3 regions of the Pseudomonas sp. GW821-FHT03C07 genome follow, and region 3 is predicted to be linked to each of the others. Evidence: riboswitches for the same ligand, from Rfam matches in the RefSeq annotation. Region 3 holds a riboswitch; each other region holds the start of a gene.

Evidence for each region. Region 3 has a riboswitch for cobalamin ahead of AC07VG_RS24860 (CbtB domain-containing protein). Riboswitches for the same ligand answer to the same signal wherever they lie in the genome.
Region 1: it holds a riboswitch for cobalamin, as region 3 does, so the genes downstream of both, cobO (cob(I)yrinic acid a,c-diamide adenosyltransferase) here and AC07VG_RS24860 (CbtB domain-containing protein) in region 3, are expected to answer to the same signal.
Region 2: it holds a riboswitch for cobalamin, as region 3 does, so the genes downstream of both, cobW (cobalamin biosynthesis protein CobW) here and AC07VG_RS24860 (CbtB domain-containing protein) in region 3, are expected to answer to the same signal.

The regions. Positions count from the first base shown of each region.
Region 1 covers NZ_JBWKUQ010000014.1:12,274-18,162, forward strand. Annotated here, with positions in the region: gene cobD (threonine-phosphate decarboxylase CobD) at 1-226, opposite strand, end outside; gene cbiB (adenosylcobinamide-phosphate synthase CbiB) at 219-1,127, opposite strand; gene bluB (5,6-dimethylbenzimidazole synthase) at 1,124-1,774, opposite strand; gene AC07VG_RS23480 (cobyrinic acid a,c-diamide synthase CobB) at 1,771-3,129, opposite strand; gene cobO (cob(I)yrinic acid a,c-diamide adenosyltransferase) at 3,126-3,737, opposite strand; cobalamin riboswitch at 3,821-4,040, opposite strand; gene AC07VG_RS23490 (hypothetical protein) at 4,168-4,341, opposite strand; gene AC07VG_RS23495 (hypothetical protein) at 4,559-5,137, shown strand; gene AC07VG_RS23500 (class I SAM-dependent methyltransferase) at 5,134-5,796, opposite strand; gene AC07VG_RS23505 (C40 family peptidase) at 5,825-5,889, opposite strand, start outside.
Region 2 covers NZ_JBWKUQ010000005.1:324,359-330,247, forward strand. Annotated here, with positions in the region: gene AC07VG_RS13220 (glycoside hydrolase) at 143-2,476, shown strand; gene AC07VG_RS13225 (glycosyltransferase) at 2,480-3,772, opposite strand; cobalamin riboswitch at 3,863-4,081, shown strand; gene cobW (cobalamin biosynthesis protein CobW) at 4,177-5,244, shown strand; gene cobN (cobaltochelatase subunit CobN) at 5,248-5,889, shown strand, end outside.
Region 3 covers NZ_JBWKUQ010000015.1:142,574-148,462, reverse strand. Annotated here, with positions in the region: gene AC07VG_RS24880 (NUDIX hydrolase) at 1-145, opposite strand, end outside; gene cobM (precorrin-4 C(11)-methyltransferase) at 166-912, opposite strand; gene AC07VG_RS24870 (cobalamin biosynthesis protein) at 976-1,392, opposite strand; gene AC07VG_RS24865 (CbtA family protein) at 1,389-2,090, opposite strand; gene AC07VG_RS24860 (CbtB domain-containing protein) at 2,101-2,283, opposite strand; cobalamin riboswitch at 2,380-2,605, opposite strand; gene AC07VG_RS24855 (response regulator) at 2,725-3,081, opposite strand; gene AC07VG_RS24850 (response regulator) at 3,345-5,889, shown strand, end outside.

The DNA of each region.
Region 1 (5,889 bases), on a different contig from region 3:
CCGCCTGGGAACCGGGCACCGGCAACACCTGGGGGGCGCCGTAATAGCGGCAGGCGGCCTGCTCCAGGCCGTCATCGGTTTCCGGCAGGCGCGCCCAGGCACGCTCGGGGATCGGCGGGATCGGCCAGGGCCAGGGCGCCAGGCCACTGGACAGGTCCAGCCAATCGGCCTCGGCAATCCCGTAGTGTTCCACCGCCTTGCGCAGGCGCCCGCCGTGCTCAAGCATAGATCTCAGCTCCCAGACAAAGAATCAGCAACCACAACCACACACCCCGTTGTACCAATTGCCAGCCCCGGTCGATGGAGTCGGCGGTCGCCGGCTCCCCTTCGCCCAACGGCGGACGCTGATGCAATTCACCGTGATAAATCGCCGCCCCACCCAACTCGACCCCCAGCGCCCCGGCGCCGGCCGCCATCACCGGCCCGGCATTCGGGCTGTCCCAGGTCGGTCCCTGGCGGCGCCAGCATTGCAGCGCCAACCCGGTTTTGCCGAGCAAGGCATAGGTCAGGGCCACCAAGCGTGCAGGAATATAGTTCAAAACATCGTCGATCCGCGCCGCCGCCCAGCCAAAACGTTCGAAACGTTCATTGCGATACCCCCACATGGCATCCAGGGTATTGCTCAGGCGATACAGCACCACGCCGGGCGCGCCGGCCACGACAAACCAGAACAGCGCGGCGAACACCGCATCGCTGCCATTTTCCAGCACCGACTCGGTGGCCGCGCGGGCCACTTCGGTGTGATCGAGTTCCGTGGTCTGGCGACTCACCAGATAGCTCACGCGCTGACGGGCGCGATCCAGGTCATCGCTGCGCAAGGCCTGGGCCACGGGGATGACGTGTTCACCGAGGCTGCGCAAGCCGAGGGCGCAATAGAGCGCGAGGATATCGACGATCCAGCCGACATAGGGCGCCCACGACAAGGCCGTGGCCAAGAGGGTCAGCGGCAACACCGCCATCACCCACGCCGTGACCCCATGACTGCGCCAGCCACGCCCGCCGGAATTGAAACGTTGTTCGATACGGTCCGCCAGACGGCCGAACGCCACCAGCGGATGCCAGCGTTTGGGTTCGCCCAGCAGCGCATCCAGCGCTACCCCGGCGACACTCAACAACGCCACACTCATTGACTCACTCCCCAATAATTCTCATACAACAGTTCACTCAAGGGGCGCGGTTGCGCCCAACCTTCCAAGACCAGCATCGGTGCCGGATAAAACGCCTGGACCGGTCCCAGGCACAGCACCGCCAGCGGCTTGGCCCCCGTCGGCAGACCGAGCAGTTGCGCCAGGGCCTGCGGTTCGAACAGCGAGACCCAGCCCATGCCCAGGCCTTCGGCACGGGCGGCCAACCAGAGATTCTGGATGGCGCAGGACAAGGACGCCATGTCCATTTCCGGCAAGGTCCGCCGGCCGAAGATATGCCGCTCGCGATCATCCATCAGCGCGGCGACCAGCACCTCGGCACAGTCATTGATGCCTTCGACCTTCAACTTCATGAATTCATCGGAACGCTCGCCCAGGGCCTCGGCGGTGCGTATCCGTTCTTCTTCCACCAACTGCTGGATCTGGCCGCGCAATCCGCGGTCGGTAATGCGAATAAAACGCCAGGGCTGCATCAACCCGACGCTGGGCGCCTGATGCGCCGCCTCCAGCAAGCGCGAGAGCAGCTCGGGCGCGACGCTGCCAGCGGTAAAGTGGCGCATATCGCGGCGTTCACCGATGACACGGTAGACCGCCGCGCGTTCTTCAGGGCTAAAAGCGTTGTCGGTCATGGCCTCCGCGCGGGTAAGTCCGCGCGCTCCGAGAGTGCGCCGGCCTTGGCAAGGTGGATATCCGGGGCCAACAGCGCGGCAATCGCCCGCGGATTGGACGGAAAATAAAAGTGCACATAAGAAGCGGTCATCCGCCCTTGGCGATACACCGCCTCGGCGCCGCGCCCGCCATTGGGGCTCAGGCCCCGGGCAATCGGTTCCAGCGCCGTGGTGGTCAGCGAATGGTGATAGGTGTGACCGCGCAACAGCCCTTCCGGCAACGCCACCGCCTGCAAGGCCAGGGCCGCCAGGCGCTTCTGCATCGTCGCCTCACCCGCCAGCAGGCCCAGCAACTCGGCGCGTTGCCCTTCGACATCGGTCAGCGCATCGAGCAGATAGAGCATCCCACCGCATTCGGCGAGCAAGGGTTTGCCGGCCTGATGATGGGCGCGGATCGCCGCCAGCATCGGCGCGTTCCGGGCCAGGACCAGGTGATGCAGTTCCGGATAACCACCGGGCAGGTAAAGGCTGTCCGCCTCGGGCATGACTTGATCGTGGATCGGCGAGAAAAACCGCAACTCGGCGCCCATGGCCCGTAACAGATCCAGGTTGGCCCCATAGATGAAGGCAAAGGCCTCGTCATGGGCGACGGCGATGCGCACGCCGGCCAGCAGCGGCTCGGCGACTACCGGCGCGGGCGCGGCAAACGCCACTGGCGGCGGCAACGCCACCTCGCAGCTGCCGGCCAGAGCCTCGGCAGCCGCGTCCAGGCGCTTGTCCAGGTCATTCAATTCACTGGCCTGCACCAGGCCGAGATGACGACTCGGCAGCTCGATCCCGGTTTCCCGCGAGAGCGCGCCGTACCAGCGCAGGCCTTCGGTCAGGCTGCCTTCGAGCAATTGCGCGTGCCGTAGGGTACCGACACGGTTGGCCAGCACCCCGGCGAACGGCAGGTCCGGCTGGTAACGTGCCAGCCCCAGGGCCAGGGCGCCGAAGGTCTGGGCCATGGCCGTACCGTCGATCACTCCGAGCACCGGCACACCGAAATGTCGGGCCAGATCGGCGCTCGACGGCGTGCCGTCGAACAGCCCCATGACCCCTTCGATCAGGATCAGGTCGGCCTCGCCCGCCGCCTCCCAGAGCAGCCGGCGACTCTCCTCGGCGCCGACCATCCACAAATCCAGCTGATAGACCGGCGCACCGCTGGCGCGCTCATGGATCATCGGGTCGAGAAAGTCCGGGCCGCATTTGAACACCCGGACCTTGCGCCCCTGATTGCGGTGCAGGCGCGCCAGGGCCGCGGTCACCGTGGTCTTGCCCTGGCCGGAAGCCGGCGCGGCGATCAGCACCGCCGGGCAATGACGCGCTTGCCTCATAGTTCGATGCCCTTTTGGGCCTTGATCCCGGCCTGGAACGCATGCTTGAGCAGGCCCATTTCGGTCACCGTGTCGGCCAGTTCGATCATTTCCGGCTTGGCGCCGCGTCCGGTGACCAGCACGTGCTGCATCGGTGGACGGGCTTGCAGGTCGGTCAGGACCTGATCGAGGTCCAGATAACCGTGCTTGAGGGCGATATTCAGCTCATCGAGCAGCACCAGGCCGATGCTCGGGTTGCGGAGCATTTCCCGGGAGACTTCCCAGGCGGCTTCGGCGGCGGCGATATCGCGCTGGCGATCCTGGGTCTCCCAGGTAAAGCCTTCGCCCATCACATGGAAGCGCACCTGCTCGGGGAAGCGCCGGAAAAACAGCTCTTCGCCGGTGCTGTTGCGGCCCTTGATAAATTGCACCACGCCACACTGCATGCCATGGCCCATGGCCCGGGCGAGCATGCCGAAAGCCGAGCTGCTCTTGCCCTTGCCGTTGCCGGTGAGGACCAGCAACAGGCCGCATTCATTTGGCGCACTGGCAATACGCTCGTCGATCACCGCCTTTTTGCGCAGCATGCGCGCCAGGTGGCGTTCGTCGCGATCAGGGGATTCGTTCATGGCAGCTCTCCGTTGGGGCTGGATAAGGCAAACGGGGGGCAGGGAAAAACGCGGCCGGAGCCGTCCAGCATCGCCCGCCGTGACGCTGTGGGATGGATCAGGCCGGTCTCCGGGCTCATGAGCGCTATTCGCGGGACCGCGCGCCTTCCCATGTCGGCTGGACACAGTGGCTCAAGGCGCGGTCTTGACTCATTTACCGTTGCGGGGGCAGCGCCGGAATCGCGCCTGTCGAAGGGCTCACCGGCTTCCCTGTTTCACCCTGTCGGCGATTCGCCACAGAGCACCTGAAACAATCGGCGAAGGTTAGAGGGTTGGGGGTGGAGCGTCAAATAAAGCCGCCATCAGAAAAGCAAACGCCCCGGGCCAGGCGGGGCGTTTGTAGACAATTTGGGAGGAAGCCTTTTGCCAAAGTCGATAGTGGGAGCCAATGTCAGGAGCGAGCACCCGCGAGCACACCAGCAGGCTCGAGTTCCTTGCCGCGGCTCAAACCGACCTTGAGAAAACGACGCTGATTTTCAGAAACACCCACAGCAGCCAACGACATGGCTTCAGCGGTGAATTTGGCAATCATGGCCGCTTTCGCAGCGTTTTTAGTCGTTTTCATAGACACCTCTGCGTCTTGACAATTAAAGAGATCTTAATGACCCGCTACAGAAATCACAAGGCGACCGTCATCGCCAAAATCAAACCCTAACTCCTTGTACAAGGCGATAGCTCCCTACCCCGACCCAGATCAAAAAACCGGCGCCAGAAATTGTGCTACGTTGAGGAAGGTGATATCAAATAGCCATAACCCGACCAACAATAAAAAGGGGAGCTCCATGCAAGGCCTGATCATCAGCAATCCGAAACTGGAATTCCTGCGCCCCGCCCTGGAGCGCTGGCCCGAGTGCATCGATCGCTACAACCAGCTCCTCGGTGACGGACAGGCGCCCTACTGGTTCAACGAGCGGGCCAATCTGGGGTTATTGTCGGTCGCGGCCTGGGCGGCGGAAATGGTCACCCTGGAGCATTTCCCGACCAAGAAGCAGCTCGAAGAGGGCGACCGCAGCGGACGCTGCGACCTGCAGATCTCCACCGCGCAGGAGTCGGTCTATATCCAGGCCACGCAACGCTGGCCCAAGGTCAATAACCTCAACCCGATGCCGGCCCTGCTGGATGTGGCGAGCGATGCCAAAAAAATCAGCCATCCGCATCACCTGAAACTCGGTTGCCTGTTCGTCTCGCCGTTCAAGCCGCAGCAGAGCCCCAGCCCGGAAGACCTGCAGGATATGGTCGACGACCTGCAAAAGGCCAACAGCTGCGCCGTGGCCTGGTACTTTCCCTACGCTTATCGCAAGTTGCACAACGAAGCCGGCCAGTATCATCCCGGCATCGCTCTGCTGTTCAAGGAAGCCTAGCGCTTACGGCACAAGGTCAGGCCATCGCCCAGCGGCAGCAGCGACAAATCCACCCGCGCGTCATCCTTCAAGGCCCGATTCAGCGCCTGGATGGCCCGGGTGTCGGCGCTTTGCCCATTCACCTCGAGCACCCGCCCACTCCACAGCGTGTTATCGAACATCGCCAGGCCGCCCGGGCGCAGCAAGCGCAGGGCACTTTCCAGATACGCCGGGTAATTGGCCTTGTCGGCGTCGATGAATATCAGGTCGAACTGCTCGCCCTGCCCTTGCTGCTCCAACTGCGCCAGGGTCTCCAGCGCCGGCGCCAGACGCAACTCGATACGCGCAGCCAGACCCGCCTCCCGCCAGTAGCGCAGCGCCGTGGCGTTGTAGTCCCCGGGAATATCGCAGCACAGCAGGCTACCGCCCTCCGGCAAGGCCGAGGCCATGCACAAGGCGCTGTAACCGGTGAAGGTGCCGACTTCGAGCAAACGCCGGGCGCCGGTCAGCTTGACCAGCAACGCGAGGAACTGGCCCTGTTCAGGCGCCACCTGCCAACGCGCCATGGGCAACGCCTGGGTTTCGTCACGCAGACGCTTGAGCAACGGCGTTTCGCGCAGGGAAACGTCCAGCAGATAGCCGTAGAGGGCATCGTCCAGCTTGAGGGTGCGAGCGGTCATGACAACCTCGCGGTAACGCAGTGGCTAACTAAGGGTTGCTCGCCAGACGCCCGGCAGGCAATACACGTTTGGCATTCAGGTAGGCGTGCTGCC
Region 2 (5,889 bases), on a different contig from region 3:
TGCGGCGGTCCGACAAGCCCCGCGCCAACATCCGCAGATTTTTAGTGTTTTCACTCGATTCGAGGGGAAGGGGACTACAGGGCATTTTCTCCTCTGTCAGTTAAGGTTCGTCGGTTTACACACCTGAATCGACGAGGACAACATGAAGGCCACGCCGCCGCGCTGGGTGAATGATCGTCGCTGCTTGCAGATCTGGCTGACCCTGCTCGGATCGGCCTTATCCCTGACGGTCGAATGCGCTTCCCTGGTCTACCTGCCCCATCGTTCAGGTACCTTTGTCATCGACCCGGCCAGCCTGGCCGTGTCCTTGCTGCACCGCGACGAACACCGGCCCCCGGACCTGCTCAGTGCCGCGGCCTTCGACAAGGACACTCAGGTCATCGAGCACACCGGCAACCGCTGGCGGGTCCGACAGGCTGAGCAGGATTTCAGGGTCGAGGTCGGGATGGACCGGGAGGCCCTGGTGGTGACGGTGCATGCCCAACAGCCGGGGCGACTGGAGTGGCCTCGGCCCATCGACGGCGGGGCGATCGAGGCCCATGCGATTCCGTTTGGCGAAGGCGCCTATATTCCCAGTGATGATCCGAAATGGCTGGACTGGCTGCTGCGGCGCTATCAGCCATCGCGGCTCAACGGCGTGCTGTCGATGCCGTTCTGGAGCGAACTGCGCAAGGACTATTCACTGACCTGGATCGTCGAGACGCCGTTCAACACCAGTTTTGGTATCAAGGAGCAAAACGGTCGCCCCGTGCCGACCCTCGGCCATACCTTCAATCGCTTGGCCCCCGATGCACCTTACCGGGTGCGCATTGTCGTCGGCCCGCGGGAGTCGCTGATCGGCGCACGGCTGTACCGGCAATGGCTGCGGGATAACGATCAGTTCGTCTCGTTGCGCGAGAAAATCCACAGCCAACCGCAGATTGCCCAACTGGGCGGCGCGCCGCATATCTATCTGTGGGATGCCGGGCCGCTGAAGGCTGGCGATGTCCTGCACTGGCCGGAGTTCCTACGCTTTTTTGCCCGCCACCGCGACGATAGCGATCACCTGGCGTCCAGGCTCTGGGGGGCCTTCGAACTCAAGGCCCGTGAGGCCTTCTTGCTGGCGCTGGGCGAAGCCGATAGCGCCTCTGAGCAGGTTCCGCCTTTTGCCCGGATCCAGGTGATCCGGGCGATCAACTCCGGGTTGCCTGCGGTGATCGTACGCGAGGCCCGGGCGCCGTTGCCCGGCAATCACGATCCGCAGGCCGAGGTGGCCTGGGCGCAAACGGTGCGTCGGCAGTTGCGCGAGGCCTTTGGTGATCTGCTGGCGCCGGCCGAGCGCTGGGGCGGTGGGTTGTCCCTCGACACCGTTGTCGCCTTGCAAGGCGCGGGTCTGGCGCGGGCCTGGTTGGGCGCCGATGACTGGCGCGACACCTTCTGGCACCCCGAGGCGGTGGACGCCGCCAAGGCCGCCGGCTACCTGGTGTCGGCCTACGACAGCTACGGCAGTGCGCATCCGTCGAATCTGCAAGCCAGTTGGGCGACCGCGAAGATGGGCGATGAACTGGCCGCCGCCGGTTATACCGATGAGCAGGGCAAGAAAGTCCAGGGCTTCAATGGTCGAGGGGTCTACGTCAATCCACGCCGTGTCGAAGCCTATGCCAAGCGGCGGATCAGCGCCGTGGCGCAGGCGGGGCGCCTGAACAGCTACTTTCTCGATGTCGATGCCGCCGGCCCCGAGTTCAGTGATTACACGCCGGGCCGGGAAACCAGCCAGGTGCAGGATGCCGAGGCGCGCCGCCGGCGTCTGGCGTATCCGGTCCAGGCGCTGGACCTGGTCACGGGCAGCGAGGGTGGGCTGGCCTTCTATGCGCCGGTCATCGCCTTCAGCCATGGCATTGCCACCCAGCCCTTTGCCTGGATGGACGCGGATATGCGCAAGAACAAACGCTCGCGCTATTACCTGGGCGGCTATTGGCCGCCGGAAACCCCCAACCTGTATTTCAAGGCGGTGCCGTTGAAGCCGGAGGTGGCGCGCTTCGTGACCTCGGCCGAGTTTCGCTTGCCGCTGTATCAGATCGTGTTGCATGACAGCCTGGTCAGTACCCATCACTGGGAGTACGGTTCGCTGAAATTTTCCAGCGAACGCGAGGTCACGGCGTTGCTGCAATTGCTGTACATGGTGCCCCCGCTGTATCACCTCAACGATCAGGTGATTTCCCGCGATTTGCCGCTGATCAGCGCCTACGACAAGGTGTTCCGGCCCCTGCACGAGCGCCTGTTCAGCCAGGCCATGGATGACTTCCAGATCCTGTCCGCGGACCGCCTGCTGCAGCGCTCGACCTTTGCCGACGGCACGCTGATCACCGTCAACTTTTCCGTCCGGCCCAGCCGCACGCCGGAAGGTCGGCAGCTGCCGCCGTTGTCGGCGCATGTCGTGGTCTCCGGCGAGCCGGCGCAACTGATCGAGATCCGCCAGGTCCTCGGCGCCTCCTGAACATCAGTCGACGCGGTTTTTCGCCTCGATCCACTGGGACATGTACTGGGTGCTCTTGTGGTGATGATGCCGCAGCATCGCCCCGGTGAAATTGTCCCGGCGGTGGGCCGCGAGGTCGAGGCGGCAGGCCTGGATCCGGGCAATCAGCGCGGGGCCGTGGACCCGGCGCTCGTAACGGGCGGCGAGCAGCGCCTGGCCGTTGGCCTGGGCCTGCTGCCACAGCGTGCGGTCCTGGTAGAGGCGCACGGCCGCTTGGGCCAGGGCGACGGCGCTGGTTTCGATGGCGCCGGCCCAGGGCAGCCCACCGTGCATGGCTTCGGCACCGATGGGGGTGGTGACATTCGGCGTGCCGCAGAGCATGGCGTCGATGATCTTGCCCTTGATCCCGGCGCCGAAACGCAATGGCGCCAGGCAAATGCGCGCCGCCGCCATGACGTCCAGGGCATCCTCGGCCCAGTTCATGATGTGAAAACCCTGGGCGGGGTTGTGCAGCGCGGTGGCCTTGGGCGGGGTGTAGGCGCCATAGATCTGCAGCTGGGCCGTGGGCAACTGCTGGCGGATCAGCGGCCAGAGCGTGGTCTTCATCCAGAGCACGGCATCCCAGTTCGGCGCGTGGCGGAAGTTGCCGATGCTGAGAAAATGCGCACGCTCGTCGAAATCGCGATAGGCCGCCACAGGTGTGTCGATCATCAACGGGCACCAGTGCAGCAACGCCGCCGGGACCTTGAATTGTTCGACCAGCAACTGCGACTCGACATCGGAAATCATCAGGCTCAGGTCCGAACGGTAAATCGCGGCGATTTCCCGCTGGGCCTGATCGGTTTCGCTCATCTGTTGGAACACCTGCCGCTGATCGGGAGCGAACAGGCTGCTGAAGTCATTCTGGTCCTGATCGTCTTTCAGGCGCGCCTTGAGCTGTTGTTGGCGGGCATCGCGCAAGCTTTGCAGGTCCGCGGTCTCCAACACCCGCAGGGCCTCGGGGCAGTGTTTTTCCACGCGCCAGCCGAACTGCTCCTCCATCATGAAGCGGTCGAACAGCACCACATCCGGTTGCAGGCCGGCGACAAAGCTGTCGAAACTGCTGCTGTTGAGCTCGATGCGACACTCCTCGATACCCAGGCTCGCCAGGTCGGCCTTGTGTTCGCCGACGGCGGCGGGGCTGGCGAAGGTGACGCGCCAGCCGGCGTCGAGAAAACTCTCGAGGATCTGCATCATGTGGCCGCCAGCCGCCGACGAGCGCGGTTCCGGCCAGACGTAACCGATAACCAGGACCTGAGTGATGTCGGTGGCGTGCATGAGTACGATTCCTTGAAACGGGCAGGGCGGGAAAAAGGGGCGCAATTAAACCACAGCGACGCTCGCGATTGACCTGCCTCGACGCACTGCGTAGCCTTGCAGCTTCGAGGTTCTTCGGCATTCGGCCGAAGCTAAGAAGGGAACGCGGTATGCCGCGGCTGCCCCCGCAACTGTAAACGGTTCGATAGCCCTGCAATGCCACTGTCTGCGGACGGGAAGGCGCAAGGCCAGGTCTACCGCGTGCTGCCCAGAAGGCGCCGCGACGGCCCGACCGTAAGCCAGGAGACCTGCCTCGTGACCGTTTCTCACTACAACCGGGCGGGGTGATCCGGTGGCGAACGCATCCGCGCCCCAGGGCCGTGGTTCTCGTCCCGTATGCCCGCCACTTTGCCAAAGGGCATCCGATGAAAACACTGGCCAAGCTTCCCGTCACCATCGTCACCGGCTTTCTCGGCTCGGGCAAGACCACCTTGTTGCGCCATATGCTCGACAACGCCCAGGGCCGCCGCATCGCGGTGATCGTCAACGAGTTCGGCGAACTGGGCATCGACGGCGAGATCCTCAAGCAGTGCTCGATCGGCTGCACCGAAGAAGAGGCCAGTGGTCGCATCTATGAACTGGCCAACGGCTGCCTTTGCTGCACGGTCCAGGAAGAATTCTTCCCGGTGATGCGCGAATTGGTGGCGCGCCGTGGCGACCTCGATCATATCCTCATCGAAACCTCCGGTCTGGCGCTGCCCAAGCCCCTGGTGCAAGCCTTCCAGTGGCCGGAAATCCGTAGTGCCTGCACCGTCGACGCGGTGATCACCGTGGTCGACAGCCCGGCCGTGGCCGCCGGCACCTTCGCTGCGTTCCCGGACCAGGTGGATGCCCAGCGCAAGCTTGATCCGAACCTGGATCACGAGTCGCCGCTGCACGAACTGTTCGCCGACCAACTGTCCAGCGCCGACCTGGTGATTCTCAACAAGGCCGACCTGATCAGCCCTGAAGACCTGGCCCGGGTGCGCCTGGAAGTGGCCGAAGAACTGCCGCCGGCGGTGAAGGTCGTCGAAGCCAGCAGCGGCCGCCTGCCGCTGGACGTGCTGCTGGGCCTGGGCGCCGGTTCCGAGGAGCATATCGACGGCCGTCACAGCCACCACGATCACCACCACGATGCTGACGATCATGACGATCACGATCATGATGCCTTCGACTCGATCTCCCTGGAGCTGCCGCAAGCGGATGAAAGCCTGCTGCTGGACGTCCTGACGCAACTGGTGGTCAAGCACGGCATTTTGCGGGTCAAGGGCTTCGCCGCGATCCCGAACAAGCCGATGCGTTTGCTGATCCAGGGTGTAGGCACACGTTTCGACAAGCATTTCGACCGTGCCTGGACGGCGGCCGAACCCCGCGTTACCCGCCTGGTGCTGATTGGCCAGGATCTGGATGCCGCGCTGCTCGAATCGACCTTGCGCACCGCGCTGACCGCCTGACCCATGCACCTGCTCAGGACCCAGCCCGGCGGTTTTGTGTCGGATGACAATATTGCCGACCTGGGACAAACCCCCGCCGAGCTGGTGATCCTCTGCAGCGGCGATTCCAGCCTTGCGCTGCTGGCCGAGGCGGCCGGGCAACTGCCCGACGATTACCCGAGCCTGCGCCTGGCCAATCCCATGCAGGTGCAGAACCATGCCTCGGTCGACCTCTATGTCGACCAGGTGCTGCGACATGCCCGGGTCATCCTGCTGTCGCTGCACGGCGGGATCGGCTATTGGCGTTACGGTATCGAGCGTTTGGTGCAACTGGCCGAGCGCGGGGTGACCCTGATCCTGGTGCCGGGGGACGATCGTCCGGACCCGGAACTGAGCGACTTGAGCAACGTACCCGCCGCGGAGGGTGAGCGACTCTGGCATTTTCTGCGCCAGGGTGGCTTGGGCAATGCCCTGGACCTGTACCGCTGCCTCGCCAGTCGTTGGTTGGAGCGCGACTATGCCTGGGCCGAGCCGAAGCCGTTGCCGCGCACGGCGATCTATCATCCTCGCCACGGTGACGCCGGACTGGCCGGCTGGCGCGCCGATTGGCGGGTCGGTCAACCGGTCGCGGCCTTGCTGTTCTATCGCTCGCATTTGCAGGCGGCG
Region 3 (5,889 bases):
GAGTTTCCTCGCCTTCGCGACCGCCACCGGCAAAGTCCCAATGTCCGGGATAGGGAATGCTGTCCTTCATGTCGCGCAGGTAGGTCAGCAGCTCATCGCCGCAGAGCAGGGCCAGTTTGGCGCCGGAAAACAACGGTTCGGACATCGGCTTATCCTCCAGACGATTCAAGGTCGATAAAGATGAGCGTGACCCGCGCGGTACAACGAGGATTCGCTGAAGTGCTCGCTGGCCAGGACGCGGCCCACCAGGATCAGCGCCGTGCGGCGAAAGCCCTTGGCCTCGACCTTGGCCAGAATATCCTCAAGGGTACCTTGTACCCAGTCCTGGTCGGGCCAGGTAGCGCGATGGATCACCGCGATCGGGCAGTCCGCGCCGTAATGCGGCAGCAGTTCCTCGATGATTCTGGCCAGGTGTTTGACCCCCAGGTGAATCGCCATGGTCGCCTTGTGCTGGGCCAGGCTGGCCAACTCTTCCCCGGCCGGCATCGCGGTTTTGTCGGCATAACGGGTGAGGATCACGCTTTGGGAAATATCCGGCAGCGTCAGCTCGGCGCCGAGCAAGGCTGCGCAGGCGGCGGTCGCGGTGACGCCGGGGATGATTTCATAGGCAATGCCCAATTCGCGCAGAGGGCGGATCTGCTCGCCGATGGCACCGTAGAGCGACGGATCGCCCGAATGCACCCGCGCCACGTCCTGGCCCCGGGCATCTGCGGTCTTGATCAGGTCGATGATCTGTTCCAGGTGCAACTCGGCGCTATTGACCACTTGCGTCGCACGGTGGCCTTCAAGCACGGCATCAGGCACCAGGGAGCCGGCATAGATGATCACCGGGCAGCTGCGGATCAGGCGTTGGCCCTTGACGGTAATGAGTTCCGGATCGCCGGGGCCGGCGCCGATGAAGTAGACGGTCATGACACTCTCTGAACAGGGCTGCACAAGACTTTACATGAACAACGCTCATGTAGACGGCGGTGATTATCGAGGGTTTTGCCCGGTCCAGGCCAGTGCAAAGGTCGCCTGAGGATGCTTTTGGCGTGAAATCAGAAGATTCGCACGGGCTTGCCCCAACTGTTCGGCCAGGGCCAGCGCGGCACTTTCTGCGACGCCATGACAGCCGGTCTGTTCGAAGGCCTGGCTGGAACGATGGCTGAGCCGAGCCTCGTAAGGTGCCAGCTCGGTCGCACTGAAGAACACCAGCGGCAGGTTCAGGCGCTGTGCCAGTTCCCGCAGGCCGGGTTCAACCTTTTTCCCATCAATACTTGCCAAGCCATTGATTTCCTTGAGGTCGATCCGATGGGCCAGCAAAGATTGCTCCAGTAGCGCCTGCAAGGTCGAGGCGCTACAGCCGAGCCGGCAGCCGAGGCCAACCGCGAGGATTGGCGTCGTGCTCATGCCGAGTAGTGAGCCTTGGTCTTGCGCCGGAACAGCCATGCACTGATCAGGCCCAGGGCCAGCCAGAACGCGGCATTGGTCAGTTGCGAGGCGATCTTGAATTGTGCTTCCAGCTCTTCTGGCGCCAGGCTGGAATGAACTTGCGGCTGCGGTGCGCCGATCACATGGGGCACCACGACAATGGCCACGCCCAGCAGTTTGAGCGCCCAGTGCTTGCCGAACACCACCAGGGCAATGGCAACCGCCGTGGACGCTGCGGTGCCGACCCACCAGATCTGCCGTTGCAGCAAGTCCGCCGCGGCAGTGCCCGGCAGTTCCGGCGGCAGGCCCAGGGTCGGTGCCAGGCAGAACGTGGCATAACCGGCCAGGCCCCAGAGCAGGCCCTGGGCGGTGCGGTTCGGCGCGCGCAGGGTATAGAGGCCGGCCAGCATCAGGGCGAAACCGACGGCCACCACCAGGTTGCCGCCGGTGGTGGACAACACGCGCTGCCAGCCGTCTTCCGGCTCCCAGGCCTCTTCGTCGTGTACGTGCCCGGCCATGGCCGCGTGCTGGTGTTCGTGAGCCTCGGCTGCCGCGGATTTTTCATAGGTTTCCGCCTGGAGAATCAGCGGGGCGACCCAGAAGCTCTGCAGCAGGGTCAGCAACAGGGCGGCCAGCAAGCCGGTGAATCCCGCTGTTTGCGCAATACGCTTGATCATGGCTGGCGTCTCAATGGCACGGGAAGGCAGAGCTGTGACGGGTATCGTGTGCGGCGTTGTGGACGACGTCGATGGGTGAGAACCCGGCGAAATAGACCAATGCCGCGCCCAGGATGGTGGCACCGATGGCGGCGACGAGGCGCTGGCTCAGGGTGCTGATGGCGGTCGAGTGGCGGACGGTAGTGGTTGACATGGCGCTTCCCTTTGAGTTTTAGCAGGCGGAAAGGCGCGAAGAACCTCGGCGGGCGGGCGCCCGGAGATTACAACAGCGCCTGCCCACCGCAGGTTTGTCATCGATTATTTCTGGGCCGGTCTCCGGGCTTGCGAGGGAGTTGGGCAGGGCCCGACTCTTCAAGCGTCGCCTTCCCATGCCGGTGTCGACACAGTGGCTCTGACGCTTCTCTCGCTTACCGTTGCGGGGGCAGCACCGGACTGATCAGGCCTGAAGACAGACAGGCTGACGCACCGGTTTCCCGTTTCACCCTGTGAAGGGCACCCAAAACAAGGCCACTAGGTAAACACGCTGGGCCGGGCGCGTCAATGCAGTAGAGGGCGCAGTGGTGGTCGCGAATGCGCTGGCCCAGCCCCGAGTTAAAGTGAATTCTAGAATAAATATTTCATATAAATCATGTGCTTATATAATATTTTTGATCTTTAGCCTTAACTGATCAATAGAAAAGGGCTTGCTGATCACCTGCATGCCAGGCGCCAGTTCGATGCTTTCGGCGTAGCCGCTGGCAAACAGGACGGGCAGCCCCGGGCGCATTTGGCAGGCGGCCTTGGCCAATTCGCGGCCATCCATTTCGGGCAGTCCGACATCGGTCATCAACAAATCGATGCGGGTGTCGGCCTGTCCAAGGATATCCAGGGCCTTTTCGCTGCCGTCGGCCTCCAGGACATTGAACGCCAGTTCCTCCAGGACATCGACGATCAGCATGCGCACGACGGTATCGTCTTCAACGACAAGGATGGTGGCGGGGGGGACTGGCATAAGGGTATATCCCGAAAAAGTGAGGAATGGATCAAGTTCGCTGAACCGCTCGGCCTCTGGTATCAGTAAACCACCGGGCCAGGCAAGTTCCCCGGCCTGTACAAAAAAATCCGACTGTACAAGATGATAGGCTAAGGTCTGTCATCGCGTCACGACAGTGCGGCCTGGGGCATTGCATTCTAAGCTGTGAGAAAAATGGCGGTCTTTTATTCGTACATACGGCAGACTCCTTGATAATCAATAACTTTAATCCGGGCCCTGAAATGAATTCGTCGTCTTCGGTGGATGAACAAAGCTTTCGCAAGTTATTGAGTCGCAACATCAGCCTGCCCTTGGGCGTCGGGGTCCTCAGTGCGGTATTTTTCGTCGCGCTGATCACCTATCTGCTGTCGGTGATCCAGTGGGTCGAGCATACCGACCGGGTGATCAATAACAGCAACGAGGCGATGAAGCTCTCGGTGGATCTGGAAACCGGTATGCGCGGTTTCCTGATTACCGGTGACGAGCATTTCCTCGACCCCTACGAAGTCGCCAAGCCGAAGATCATTGCCGAACTGCGCAGCTTGCAGCAACTGACCGCGGATAATCCGCAGCAGGTCGACCGCTTCAAACGCATCGAAGCCTTGCAGGGCGCCTGGAGCGAATACGCTCAGTTGATGATTGAACTGCGGCGTTCCGGCGGCGACTACCGGGGGGTGATCCAGGCGGGGCGCGGCAAGCGCCTGGTTGACGAGATCCGTAGCGAGTTTGAGAACGCCATCGACATGGAGCAGCAACTGCGGCTCGCGCGCAATGAAACCGTAAGCCGCACCACGATCTGGAGCATCGTCCTCTATCTCATCTTTGTGCTGGGCCTGAGTGCCTTGCTGGCCTTTATAGGTCGACGTGATTTGTTATCACTTTCAAGTAGTTATGCAAAAAATCTCGCGTCACAAGTCAAGAGTGCGGAACGCCTGGAACAGCAAGCCTGGCTACGCAGTGGCCAGACCGAGCTGGCCGAGCAGGTGCTGGGCCAACTGAGCCTGAATCTGCTGGGGCGCAATATCCTGCAATTCTGCGCCCAGTATATGGGCAGCGCCGTGGCGGCATTGTATGTCCGCGAAGAGCAGGGGGGCCTGACCCGTGTCGCCAGCTATGGTTTTTCCCGCGAGCAGGATCGGCAGGAACAGGCGATCTTCAACGATGAAGGCCTGGTTGGCCAAGCCGCCGGCCAGGGCCGTCTGATTCGCCTGGACGAAGTGCCGATGGATTACTTCAAGGTCAGTTCGGGCCTGGGCGAGGGGTCGCCGCGCAGTGTGCTGGTGGTGCCGACCACTAACGATGAGCGGGTCAACGGGGTGATTGAGCTGGGTTTCCTGCGTCCGCTGAACGAACGTGACATCGAACTGCTGGAACTGATCGCCGACAATATTGGCACTTCCATCGAGGCCGCGCGTTACCGCCAGCGCTTGCAGGAGGTCCTGGCCGAGACCCAGCAGCTCAACGAAGAGCTGCAAGTCCAGCAGGAAGAGCTGAAGACCGCCAACGAGGAACTGGAAGAACAGTCCCAGGTGCTCAAGGAATCGCAGGTTCACCTGGAAAGCCAGCAGAGCGAACTCGAACAGACCAACGAACAGTTGGCCGAACAAGCCCTGGCCCTGGCCGCGCAGCGCGACGCGATGGACCTCAAGAACAACCAGCTGAACCTGGCCCAGATCCAGCTCGAGGAGCGTGCCGAGGAGCTGCAGCGTTCGAGCAAGTACAAATCCGAGTTTCTTGCCAACATGTCCCATGAGCTGCGTACGCCGCTCAACAGTTCGCTGATCCTGTCCAAGCTGCTGGCGGAGAACCCGCAGGAGAACCTCACGGAGGAACAGGTCAAGTTCGCTGAATCGATCTACAGCGCGGGCAACGATTTGCTCAACCTGATCAACGACATCCTCGATATCTCCAAAGTCGAGGCGGGCAAGTTGGAGCTGCGCCCGGAAAATACCAGCATCGAGCGTCTGGTGGAGGGGCTGCGCAATATGTTCGAGCCACTGGCCGGCGACAAACAGTTGGGCTTTGAACTCGAGATGCGTGGCGACCTGCCAGCGACGCTGTTCACCGATCGCCAGCGCTTGGAACAGGTGCTGAAGAACCTGCTGTCCAACGCCATCAAGTTCACCGAGACGGGCCGGGTCAGCCTGAGCGTGTCGCGCCAACCCGGTGTCGGTATTGCCTTTGCCGTCCGCGACTCGGGCATCGGTATCGCCGCCGAACAACACGAGAGCATCTTCGAGGCGTTCCGCCAGGCGGACGGCACCACCAACCGCCGTTATGGCGGCACCGGTCTTGGCCTGTCGATTTCTCGCGATCTGGCGGCGCTGCTCGGCGGTTCCATCAACGTGGCCAGCCAGCCCGGGCAAGGCAGTGTGTTTACCCTGGTGTTGCCGGAGCGTTATGTGGAACGCCGCGACGGCGCGGGCCCCGCGCCGGTGGTGGCACCCCCGGCGCCGCTGGAGTCACTGGACCCGCCGCGCAATCGGCCACCACTGGTCGTGGAAGCACCGATCCAGCGTTTTGCCGACGACCGTGAAAAAGGCCCGTTCACCAGCCGCTGTATCCTGGTGATCGAAGATGAACCGAAATTTGCCCAGATTCTCTACGACCTGGCCCATGAACTGGGCTACCAATGCCTGGTGGCCCATGGCGCGGACGAGGGTTTCGAGCTCTCCGCCCAGTTCATCCCCGACGCGATCCTGCTGGACATGCGCCTGCCGGATCACTCTGGCCTGACGGTGCTGCAGCGCCTCAAGGAACAGGCGCCGACCCGACATATCCCGGTGC